Regions from separate parts of the Bradyrhizobium sp. SZCCHNS1022 genome, predicted to be linked through region 2. Evidence: predicted binding sites of a transcription regulator. Region 2 holds the regulator's gene; each other region holds the start of a gene.

Region 1 (4,093 bases), on a different contig from region 2:
GCGATCTCGCCCTGGATGATGCCGGTAATCAGGTAGCCGGAGATGACGAAGAAGATATCGACGCCGACGAAGCCGCCGAAGATTCCCGGCGCCTCGAAATGAAAGGCGATGACCGAGAGCACCGCGATCGCGCGCAGCCAATCGATATCCTCGCGATACGATGTCACCTCTTCGCCCCTCCTCGCGACGCGAAGAAAGGACGCAGAACTGCGCGTGCCCGTGTGTTGCACGACAACAGCCGTTCGCTTCCCCCGCTTCAAAACTCACGGACTAAGCGAAGCAGCGATTCATGTCTAATTATTGTTTCAGCGTGTTGTCACGCCGTAATTTCGACCGTTTTGAAATCGGCCGGCAGGATTACCTCCAAGAGCTCCACGTCATCGGAGTAGTCGAGGATCATGTGGCGAATGCGCGGCGGCTGGGTCCAGGCGCTGCCCGCTTTCATCAGCGTTTCGCCGACGCCTTCGAGATAGCTCTTCACCCAACCCTTGAGCACGTAGACCATCTGGAATTCGACGTCGTGCGTGTGCAGCTTGGCGACTTCCCGGGGATCACATGGCGGCAGCAGGCGGATGACATGGGCGCGGGCGAGCCCATGGGTCGCATCCGCAATGCCGAGGTCGCGATAATGCGCGTAAGCGCGCAGACCGTCGGCCTTGAAGTCCTCCTCGCGATGATGGCTGACGGCGACCTTCTGCTTCGGCCGCCGCGCAACCGGCGCAACAGCGCCTTTGCTTGCAAGCGATCGGCGTGCGCCGGGTTTGCTCGCAGCGGATTTGGCTTTGGTCTTGGCGCTCTTGCGGGACGATGTCTTGCGCGTCGCCGCTTTCGCGGCGGTGCGTGATGCGGGCTTCTTCGCGCGGCTCTTGGTGGCCATCGTGCTCTCCCTTCTGTTTCCTCGCGTCGCGAAGGGTAGCACAATTCAAGCCGTTCGTCGGATGGGCCCAGTGGCGCTCCAAGATAGGTCGTCATTCCGGGGCGGCCCGAAGGGCCGAGCCTGGAATCCATAACCACGATCGGGAGTATAGATTCCGGGCTCGTGCTGCGCACGCCCCGGAATGACACCGTGGTTGTGGTTACCGCTCAGTGCAGCCGGAACACGCCGTCGACGGCGCGCAGCTCGGCCGGCTTGATCAGCTTGGAATGCGCGACCGTGACGGAGAACAGCGGCCCTTCGAGCTTCTTCTGCCAGAAGCTGAGGAAATCCTGCAGCGCGGGGAATTTCGGAAACAGGTCGTAATTCTGCCAGACGTAGGTCTGGAGCAGCGAGGGATGATCCGGCATCCGATACAGGATCTGCGCCGTCGTCAGCCCGTAACCCAAGATCTGTTTCCGAAAATCCTCGGAAACGGCAACCTTCGACACCATGCCAACCTCCATTCTGTGGAAGCGCATTCCGGCGTGGCCACCGGGATCGAGCCACCCGGGTGAAAATGCGCTCACGTGAGAGAAATGTGACGCATGACCTCAATCCATCACAAGCCTAAATGTTTAACGGGTTGTTGAAATTTCCTGCATTAGCAGCGACTTAGCCCAGGTGCTAATACGGGGTTTCCCGATCTGTTCCGGCCCGGTTAACGATGCCGGGACCTTCTGGCAGACGCCGCGGTTGACTGCTAATTTTTCTGCTACAAGCCCTTGCCGGCCCCAGAACTCTCGCCTATGTCCTGCGCGGCAGGGCTGGCACTCGCTGGCATCGACTGCCAATCTCCAGAAACTGATAATTGCCTCAATAGCTTAGGAGGACTGTATGGCTTTCCGTCCGCTTCACGACCGCGTCGTGGTCAAGCGCATCGACGCCGAAGAGAAGACCGCTGGCGGCATCATCATCCCCGACTCGGCCAAGGAAAAGCCCTCGCAGGGCGAAGTCATCGCTGTGGGCCCCGGCGCCCGCGACGAGAGCGGCAAGCTGGTCCCGCTCGACGTTCAGGTCGGTGACCGCGTGCTGTTCGGCAAGTGGTCGGGCACCGAAGTCAAGATCGACGGCCAGGAGCTGCTGATCATGAAGGAAAGCGACATCATGGGTGTGCTGACCGACGCCGGCGCCAAGAAGAAGGCCGCCTAACCCCACGCTCGCACGCTCACCCCTGAGGAGCGCCCCGCGGGCGCCCCGCGAAAGGGTGAGACAGACATTTCAACTCAGGGAAATCCAATATGTCAGCCAAAGACGTGAAGTTCGGCGTCGATGCTCGCGACCGCATGCTGCGCGGCGTGGACATTCTCGCCAATGCCGTGAAGGTCACGCTCGGTCCGAAGGGCCGCAACGTCGTCCTCGACAAGTCGTTCGGCGCTCCCCGCATCACCAAGGACGGCGTCACCGTCGCCAAGGAGATCGAGCTCGACGACAAGTTCGAGAACATGGGCGCGCAGATGGTGCGCGAGGTCGCCTCGAAGTCCGCTGACGCGGCCGGCGACGGCACCACCACCGCGACCGTGCTGGCCCAGGCCATCGTGCGCGAAGGCGCCAAGGCCGTTGCCGCCGGCATGAACCCGATGGATCTGAAGCGCGGTATCGACCTCGCGGTCGAGGCCGTCGTTGCGGACCTCGTCAAGAACTCCAAGAAGGTCACGTCGAACGACGAGATCGCCCAGGTCGGCACCATCTCCGCCAACGGCGATGCCGAAATCGGCAAGTTCCTCGCCGACGCCATGAAGAAGGTCGGCAACGAGGGTGTCATCACCGTCGAGGAAGCCAAGTCGCTGGAGACCGAGCTCGACGTCGTCGAGGGCATGCAGTTCGACCGCGGCTACATCTCCCCCTACTTCGTCACCAACGCCGACAAGATGCGCGTCGAGATGGACGACGCCTACATCCTGATCAACGAGAAGAAGCTGTCGTCGCTGAACGAGCTGCTGCCGCTGCTCGAAGCCGTCGTGCAGACCGGCAAGCCGCTCGTGATCGTCGCCGAGGACGTCGAGGGCGAGGCGCTGGCCACCCTGGTCGTCAACCGCCTGCGCGGCGGCTTGAAGGTCGCGGCCGTCAAGGCTCCGGGCTTCGGCGATCGCCGCAAGGCCATGCTGCAGGACATCGCGATCCTGACCGGCGGCCAGGCGATCTCGGAAGACCTCGGCATCAAGCTCGAGAACGTCAACCTCTCCATGCTCGGCCGCGCCAAGAAGGTGATGATCGACAAGGAAAACACCACGATCGTCAACGGCGCCGGCAAGAAGGCCGACATCGAGGCGCGCGTGCAGCAGATCAAGGCGCAGATCGAGGAGACCACCTCGGACTACGACCGTGAGAAGCTGCAGGAGCGTCTGGCCAAGCTCGCAGGCGGCGTCGCGGTGATCCGCGTCGGCGGCGCGACCGAGGTCGAGGTCAAGGAGCGCAAGGATCGCGTGGATGACGCGATGCATGCGACCCGCGCTGCTGTCGAGGAAGGCATCCTGCCGGGCGGCGGCGTCGCCCTGCTCCGTGCTTCCGAGCAGCTCAAGGGCCTGCGCACCAAGAACGACGACCAGAAGACCGGCATCGAGATCGTCCGCAAGGCGCTCTCCGCCCCGGCCCGCCAGATCGCCATCAACGCGGGCGAGGACGGCTCGGTCATCGTCGGCAAGATCCTGGAGAAGGAGCAGTACGCCTATGGCTTCGACAGCCAGACCGGCGAGTACGTGAACATGGTGTCCAAGGGCATCATCGACCCGACCAAGGTGGTTCGCGCCGCGATCCAGAACGCGGCCTCCGTGGCTGCGCTGCTGATCACGACCGAAGCGATGGTCGCCGAGCTGCCGAAGAAGAACGCCGGCGGCCCCGCGATGCCTCCGGGCGGCGGCATGGGCGGCATGGACTTCTAAGGTCCGTTCCTCTCTCGAATACGAAGGGCGCGGTGCAAACCGCGCCCTTTTTGTTTGGATAGGAAATTCAATTGAGCCATGCATCGCTGCTGTCGCGCATCCACAATTGAAACCTGTGTTATGGATTCCGGGCTCGCGCTACGCGCGCCCCGGAATGACGCTTGAGCTTGAAGCGAGCTTCCGTCGACCACAACGGAGATCGGTCTATATAGCGTATCTATCATAGTCAGATCACCGCTCCCGCCCTCTCCTCCCGTCATTCCGGGGCGCTTGCGAAGCAAGCGAACCCGGAATCCAT
Region 2 (4,093 bases):
CGCGCGACGCCCACACGCCCCCGATCGCGCGCGTCAGCGGATGAGCGATCGCTCCATCGGCCGAGATCGCCAGGATGGTCGGATGTTGCAGACCTGTCCTTGCAATGGCCGGCTGCAAGAAGCGCGCATCCATCCCCAGATTGAACCACACCATCGCGGCCAGGAACAGAGCCCCACATGCGGCAAGCTCGCCAGGGCGAAGCCCGCGAGGAACGGCGTCGAAGCCATCCTCGCTGAACGAGATGGCATAGCCGAACCCGAGCCAGGAAAAGGCCAGCATCGGATAGGCGTGGTATGGCCAGCCCTTACGCTGCAACAGATAGACGATTCCGAAGCAGACGGACGCGGCCAGCAAAAGGAGCAATGTCGGCGTCATAGCTTTGCATCGCTTCTGCACGAGCGTCGCGATCAAGGTGAGGCCCAACAATGGGACGGCCGGCTTCATCAACATGGCGCCCATCGGCTGTCCGATCGAGTAGACGTCGCGGATCAGCGGCACGATAAAGGTGAAGTATTCGGGGAAGAACCAGATCGTGCAGACGCTGTAGGCGAGGATCACACCGACAGCGACAATGTTCTCCGGTGCGACGAGCACTCGCCACGATCTCGCAGACGCTGCCGCCACAAGCAGACAGCAGAACATTGCAGGCGCGAAATGAGGCTTGAAACACAGTGCCAAGCCAAGGCCGACGCCTGTTATCCCGATCGTCCATGCGGGCGGAGTTTCGCGGTTTAGGCGCAGCGCAAGAGCAGCCATCGCAGGGATCATCTCGATCACGGCGATATGCTCGCGCTGTCCAAAGGACTGGACCGGCAAGACCGCCAGGACGAGAACGGCAGTGATTGCAAGGACCCAGCCCTGTCTCGCCCCGATAACGGTCGATTTTCGCAGGATGAGAGCGCTCAGACCGAGAGACAGAGCGATGGCCAGGAACACGAGGCCATCGACGACGTCCTCAGCATTCCAGCCAAGGGCGCGGGCAATCAGGATCCCGGGGAGATAGACGAAGACCGCCATGGGCGGGTTCGTCTCCAGGATTTCGGAATATAGCCGCTGCCCGTCGAGCCAGCGCTCGCCCGCAATCAGCAGCCAGCTCACGTCGGGGCTCGCCGCCACAATGTGGCGCATCACGATCGCTGCGCTGAACGCCGCAACGATCGCGCCCCATTGCAGGGCTAAGGTCCGGTCCACCTCCGGCCTGCAGATCGGCCGGGGCGCGGTATGGATATTCATAGCCATGGCGTACACCCCCGCAACTCTCGGGACCGTAGCCAAGCGCCATTAAGGCTTTGTTTCAGGAGCTCCGGAGAAGATCCGGACCGCGTTGCGATCGCTACGCAGCCGGAAGCCACGGCACGACACCGTGGCTTCACATTCGTCATCCGTCGATCGTTGACGAAAGCGGCCGAGCACTGAGCGGAAAATCAAGCCGCGCTGTTGGGTTCATCCGTGTTTGCAGCCGCCGGCGCAGCCTTCGGTCCGCCCTTGGATACGCCGACCAAGGCCGGCCGCAGCACGCGCTCGCCGATCGTATAGCCCGCCTGGACCACCTGAACGACCGTGCCGGAGGGTACCGACGGATCAGGAACCTCGTACATCGCCTGATGAAAATTCGGATCGAACTTCTGGCCGGACGGATCCAGCTTCTTCACGCCGTTCTTCTCCAGCGTGTTGTGCAGCGAGCGCTCCGTCAGCTCGACGCCTTCGATCAGCGCTTTCAGACCGGGGTCGGCTGCGGCCCGCGCTTCTGCCGGCACCGCATCGAGCGCACGCTGCAGATTGTCCGCGATATCGAGTACATCGCGGGCAAAGCCCGTGATGCCGTACATGCGCGCGTCGGCAACTTCCCGCGCCGTGCGCTTGCGCAGATTTTCCATCTCCGCCAGCGTCCGCAGCATCTTGTCCCGGGCCTCGGCGGCCTCCTTGGCCAATGCCTCCACAGAGCCGGTCTCGGGATCGTCGGGCATCACATAAGGCCTGGAAACGACGGGTTCGTTGGCCTGCGCCGGGTTCGCCGGATCGTTCTTCTGCAGGTCGGGATCGGTCATGGACAGACTTCTCGCAAAATCAACTGGAAGGGGGGGTGTGTCGGCCGGGATATCGTGCTTTGAGCGCCGAAAATCAAGCACAGCATGGACTTGGCCGACGAAGTCACGGTCGAGCAACCCCGCTGTTGCCCTCATCAGCCACCCAGAAGCCGGCTGACCAGACGCGCGGCATAGTCGACGGTCGGGATCACCCGCGCATAATTCAGCCGCGTCGGACCGATCACGCCGAGCACACCGACGATGCGACCCCTCGCATCGGTATAAGGTGCCGCGATGGTCGACGAACCCGACAGCGAGAACAGCTTGTTCTCGGAGCCGATGAAGATGCGGACGCCTTCCGCATTTTCCGCCCGGCCGAGCAGATCGATCACGCCGCGCTTGGCCTCGAGATCATCGAACAGCTGGCGCACGCGCTCGAGATCTTCGAGGGCGTGCAGATCGTCGAGGAGATTGGCATGGCCGCGAACGATCAGCTGCCTGTCATCATTGTCACCGCCGGACCAGCTCGCAAATCCTGCGGCGATCACCTTCTGGGCCAGTTCGTCAAGCTCCACGCGATCTCGCGCCAGAGCGGTCTCGAGCTCCAGCCGCGCGTCGGCGAGCGTCCGTCCCCTGATCCGGGCATTGAGGAAGTTCGAGGCCTCGGTCAGAGCCGACGAGGGAACGCCCGGCGGCAGGGTCAGGACCCGATTCTCGACCTGGCCATCTTCGCCCACCAGCACGGCCAGCGCCCGTTCCGGCTCCAGCCGCACGAACTCGATGTGCTTCAGGCGCGAATTGGACTTGGCCGTGAGGACCACCGCGGCCGCCCGTGTAAGGCCGGAGAGCCGGGTCAGCGCCTCATCCAGCGCGGCCTCGACCGATTGCGCCCGGCCGACCGATGCCAACTGGCCCTCGATCGATTGCCGCTCGGCTTCGGTCATGTCGCCCACCTGCATCAGGGCGTCGACGAAAAAGCGCAGGCCGAGCTCAGTCGGCAGCCGTCCGGCGGACGTATGCGGCGCATAGATCAGGCCAAGCTGCTCGAGATCGGCCATGACGTTGCGGACCGAGGCCGGTGACAACGGAACCGTAATCAGGCGGGAGAGGTTGCGCGAGCCGACCGGCTCGCCGGTCGCCAGATAGCTTTCGACGATCTGCCGGAAAATCTCCCGCGACCGCTCGTTGAGCTGCGCGAGCCCGGCAGGCGGTGTTATCAGGTTGATCGGGTCGTGGTGTGCCACAGCTATCCCCTTCCGGATTGCCCATAATTTGTCCATGCGGCAGGCCCGTGGCAAGCCAGTCCGGGGCACGATAAGGCCTTGCCGGTCCTGATCACCCCCCCTACAAGGCCTCGGCATAGCCGATATTTTACCCTGCTTCGGAGGATTCTCATGCGGCCGAGCCGCCGTGCACCGGATGAACTGCGCGCCGTCAGCCTGGAACGTGGCGTCGTCAAATATGCCGAGGGGTCCTGCCTAGTGAAGTTCGGCGACACCCATGTGCTGGTTACTGCCACCCTGGAGGATCGCTTGCCGCCCTGGCTGAAAGGGCAGGGCCGCGGCTGGGTCACCGCCGAATATGGCATGCTGCCGCGGGCGACCCTGGAGCGGACGCGGCGCGAAGCCTCGGCCGGCAAGCAGAGCGGCCGCACGGTCGAAATCCAACGCCTGATCGGCCGCTCCCTGCGGACCGCGATCAACCTTGAGGCACTCGGCGAGCGCCAGATCACTGTGGACTGCGACGTGCTCCAGGCGGACGGCGGCACCCGCACCGCATCGATCACCGGCGCCTGGGTCGCTCTCGCGGACTGCATCAGCTGGATGAAGGCGCGCAATATGGTGAAAACCGAGGTGCTGCGCGACCATGTCGCTGCGATCTCCTGTGGTGTCTACAACGGAACCCCGGTGCTCGATCTCGATTATGCTGAGGATTCCGAAGCTGAGACCGATGCCAATTTCGTGATGACTGGCGACGGCCGCATCATCGAAGTACAGGGCACGGCCGAGAAGACGCCCTTCACGGAGGCCGAGTTCCTCGCCTTGATGGCGCTTGCGCGCAAGGG
Region 3 (4,093 bases), on a different contig from region 2:
CATGGCCTCGGTGGTGACCAGGAGGCCGGCGACCGACGAGGCGTCCTGCAGCGCGGTGCGGACCACCTTGGCCGGGTCGATGATGCCCTTGGCGACCATGTCGACATAGTCCTCGGTCTGGGCGTCGAAGCCGAAGGTCTCGGACTTCTCATCCAGGATCTTGCCGACCACGATGGAGCCCTCGACGCCGGCGTTCTCGGAGATCTGGCGAATCGGAGCCTCGAGCGCCTTCAGCACGATGTTGATGCCGGCCTGGACGTCCGAATTGGCGTTGGTGATGCGGCCGACCGCCTTCTTGGCGCGCAGCAGCGCGACGCCGCCGCCGGGGACGATGCCTTCCTGCACCGCGGCGCGGGTCGCGTTGAGGGCGTCCTCGACGCGGTCCTTCTTCTCCTTGACCTCGATCTCGGTGGCACCGCCGACCCGGATCACCGCCACGCCGCCGGCGAGCTTGGCCAGCCGCTCCTGCAGCTTCTCGCGGTCGTAGTCCGAGGTGGTCTCCTCGATCTGCGTCTTGATCTGGCCGACGCGCGCCTCGATGTCGGCCTTCTTGCCGGCGCCGTTGACGATCGTGGTGTTCTCCTTGTCGATCACGACCTTCTTGGCGCGGCCGAGCATCTTGATGGTGACGTTCTCGAGCTTCATGCCGAGGTCTTCCGAGATCAGCTGACCGCCGGTCAGGATCGCGATGTCCTCGAGCATGGCCTTGCGGCGATCGCCGAAGCCCGGCGCCTTGACGGCGGCGACCTTGAGGCCGCCGCGCAGGCGGTTGACGACCAGGGTCGCGAGCGCCTCGCCCTCGACGTCCTCGGCGATGATCAGCAGCGGACGGCCCGACTGCACCACGGCTTCGAGCACCGGCAGCATCGCCTGCAGGCCGGACAGCTTCTTCTCGTGCAGCAGCACGTAGACGTCGTCGAGCTCGGCGGTCATCTTCTCGGCGTTGGTGACGAAGTAGGGCGAGAGATAGCCGCGGTCGAACTTCATGCCTTCGACGATGTCGACCTCGGTATCGAGCGACTTGTTCTCCTCGACCGTGATGACGCCCTCGTTGCCGACCTTCTGCATCGCCTGGGCGATCATCTTGCCGATCGCGGCGTCGCCATTGGCGGAGATGGTGCCGACCTGGGCGACCTCGGAGGACGAGGCGACCGGCTTGGCGCGCTTTTCGATGTCCTTGATCACGGCGGCCACCGCGATGTCGATGCCGCGCTTGAGATCCATCGGGTTCATGCCGGCGGCAACCGCCTTGGCGCCCTCGCGCACGATGGCCTGGGCCAGCACGGTCGCGGTGGTGGTGCCGTCACCGGCGGTGTCGTTGGTCTTGGAGGCGACCTCGCGCAGCATCTGCGCGCCCATGTTCTCGAACTTGTCCTCCAACTCGATTTCCTTGGCGACGGTGACGCCGTCCTTGGTGATGCGGGGGGCGCCGAAGCTCTTCTCGATCACGACGTTGCGGCCCTTCGGACCCAGCGTGACCTTGACGGCGTTGGCGAGAATGTCGACGCCGCGCAGCATGCGATCGCGCGCGTCTCCGGCGAATTTGACGTCCTTGGCTGCCATTTTTGAATGTTCCTCTGGTGGGACCTCATCGCCAGGGCTGTGTCCGCCCTTCGGTGGCTGATGAGGTTTGCAAAATCTGTCGCCCCGTCGCGCTTGGACGCGCGGGGCGCGAAGGGGATCAGGCCAGCACGCCCATGATGTCGGACTCCTTCATGATCAGGAGTTCCTCGCCGTCGAGCTTGACTTCGGTGCCGGACCACTTGCCGAACAGCACGCGATCACCGACCTTGAGGTCGATCGGCACCAGCTTGCCGCTTTCATCGCGGCCGCCGGGGCCGACAGCCACCACTTCGCCCTGCGAGGGCTTTTCCTTGGCGGTGTCGGGGATGATGATGCCGCCCTTGGTCTTCTCCTCGGCGCTGATACGCTTCACCACGACGCGGTCGTGCAGCGGACGAAATTTCGATTTGGCCATGACGTTTCCCTTTGCGGGCGCTTCGAACGGGGTTGCTGTCGGAAAAGAATCTGAATGCGGCCACATTTAGCGCGAAGCTGGCGCCAACTGACTCGCCCCTTTGGCAATCGTGCCCTCCGAGTGCTAAGGTCGCTCGGGAAATATGGCTTGACGCCGATCCTGTCAAGCAAACCGGTTAAGCCGTTCTTGAGGCTGTTATAAGATGCTACCTGGGGTAAACCATGGTGGCGAGGCAACGGCGGCATCCGACGTCGTTGCCCTTACGCCTGATTTGCGCTTGGTTGCCGGACGGGGCAGCCATGATCTTGTTTCTAAGGGGATCCCATGAAGAGTTCACGGTGCGCGCGGGCGGTTGCCAATCTGGGAATCGCTTCAGCGCTCACGATCTTTCTCGCCGCGTGCAGCAGCTTCAGCCTATCGCCCTCGGCTCCCGTCGCGCCCGAACCCGGCGTCGAACCTGAGGTCCCGTCGACGATCCGCCCCGATGAGCTGGTCGGCAAGTGGGGGCTCGCCTCGTATCAGAACCCCACCGACCGCGCGCGCACCGAGAAGATGGCGGTGGCGCAGTGCAAGCAGCCCTATACGATCGGGGCCGGCACTTCGGGCGGCGTGGTGATGCATCTCGCCGATCAGGCCACGCCGCAGGAGCTGCGGCTGAAAGGCTCATCCAGCGGCAAGAACTATATCGGCCCGGCCGGGCCTCCCGGCGGCGAGCAGGATCGCGAGGTGCTGTCGTTCGACGGGCGGGTGCTGGTGACCCGTTTCGTCGACAAGGATGCCGCGACCCGCTACGGCAACATGGTCTATGTCCGTTGTGGGCCGCGGGCCTGACGATCGAACCGACCGTTGGACGGTCTTCATCCATCAAAATGAAAAACGCCGGCATTGTGCCGGCGTTTTGTCTCTCGCCCTGACGCCGGACCCTCCGTCCGGCGCGGTCGATGGCTCAGTTGAACATGGCGTCGATGTCGTCCTGCGAGGCATGGCCGACCTCGCCTTCAGCCTTCGGGCCGTTGAGCAGGCGCGCATCGCCCTCGCGGGTGTCCACGATCGGAGGGGTATGCGCCTTGATGGCGTCGACGCCGCCCCAGATCTCCATCATCACCACGATGTGGTGCTCGATGAATTTCATCGTGGTCATCACCTTGTTGATGCGCTGACCGGTGAGGTCCTGGAAGTTACAGGCCTCGAAGATCGAGACCACGCGCTCCTGGATATCCTCGGAAAGGATTCGCTGCTGATCCGCCGAGTCGACCTTGGCTAGCGCGCTCGCCGCCTGGTCGATCGCTTCGGCCGCTTCGAGGATCTGCTGGGTCGCCTGTTCGGTGCCGCCGACCACCGCGCCGAGTTCGCCATTGACCTTGGCCATTTCCTGGCCGTCGAAGCTCTTGGCATGGAGTACCGCGATCTCGCCCTTGGTGCGGTTGATCGCGTCGTGGATCAGGTCGAGTTCGACCTTGAGCTTCTCGCACTGCTCGATTTGCGCACGGTAGGTCTCGAGCAGCGCGCGCGCTTCGGCGACCTCGCGAGCTGCGGATTCTTCGATCGCGGCGTTTGCCGAGCTGGTGCCACCGTTGCGCATGACATTGGCCATCTGAGTGCGGATCGCGCGGAGCTCGTCCATGATTTCCTTGTGCTGCGGGCCAATCTCGCCGCCCGCGAAATCGGGCTCGGGCATATGGCCGAGAATTCCTTCTTCGATACGAAAACGCTTGCGAACCGACATGAGATAATCCCTGTCCTCAACTTCAGTCTGTTCTAAGCGAACGCTATTTAACATCACGTTCACAACGGAAACTCTCAACGGACACGTGTTTGCGGCCGCGGTTAGCCGCGGTTAACCATGCCGATGAGCCCTTCATCCAAAATAAACGCTAGCCGCCGAATCCGCCCCGGCTTGGCGCGATGGTGAATCAAAACACGGCCCGTGTTTACCAAACCGATCGGCTTTTGATCTTAGTTGGCGGCATGCGCGGGCGGATGCTCGACCCCGCGCGATGAACAATCTTCAAGACGAAACAGTACAGAGTACGTCGATGTTCAAGTCCATCTTTCCAGCGCTGATTGCCGGCGCGTGCTTCTCTTGTATGGCGGTCGATCGGGCCGCGGCGATCG

Evidence for each region. Region 2 encodes HrcA, which represses chaperone genes, less so after heat shock. Its sites were predicted from a motif close to GTTAGCACTCNCNNNNNGNGAGTGCTAAC; they were not measured.
Region 1: the regulator HrcA is predicted to act here: its motif matches at 1,680-1,708, upstream of groES (co-chaperone GroES).
Region 3: the regulator HrcA is predicted to act here: its motif matches at 2,078-2,106, upstream of groES (co-chaperone GroES).

What each region holds. Positions count from the first base shown of each region.
Region 1 covers NZ_JAUETT010000004.1:562,286-566,378, reverse strand. The annotation lists gene QX071_RS25455 (acyltransferase family protein) at 1-167, opposite strand, end outside; gene QX071_RS25450 (cupin domain-containing protein) at 317-877, opposite strand; gene QX071_RS25445 (usg protein) at 1,084-1,368, opposite strand; gene groES (co-chaperone GroES) at 1,751-2,065, shown strand; gene groL (chaperonin GroEL) at 2,155-3,795, shown strand.
Region 2 covers NZ_JAUETT010000001.1:817,398-821,490, reverse strand. The annotation lists gene QX071_RS03630 (hypothetical protein) at 1-1,240, opposite strand, end outside; gene grpE (nucleotide exchange factor GrpE) at 1,426-2,049, opposite strand; gene hrcA (heat-inducible transcriptional repressor HrcA) at 2,184-3,272, opposite strand; gene rph (ribonuclease PH) at 3,423-4,093, shown strand, end outside.
Region 3 covers NZ_JAUETT010000008.1:134,240-138,332, forward strand. The annotation lists gene groL (chaperonin GroEL) at 1-1,563, opposite strand, end outside; gene groES (co-chaperone GroES) at 1,682-1,978, opposite strand; gene QX071_RS32915 (hypothetical protein) at 2,303-2,809, shown strand; gene QX071_RS32920 (protein phosphatase CheZ) at 2,925-3,704, opposite strand; gene QX071_RS32925 (L,D-transpeptidase) at 4,015-4,093, shown strand, end outside.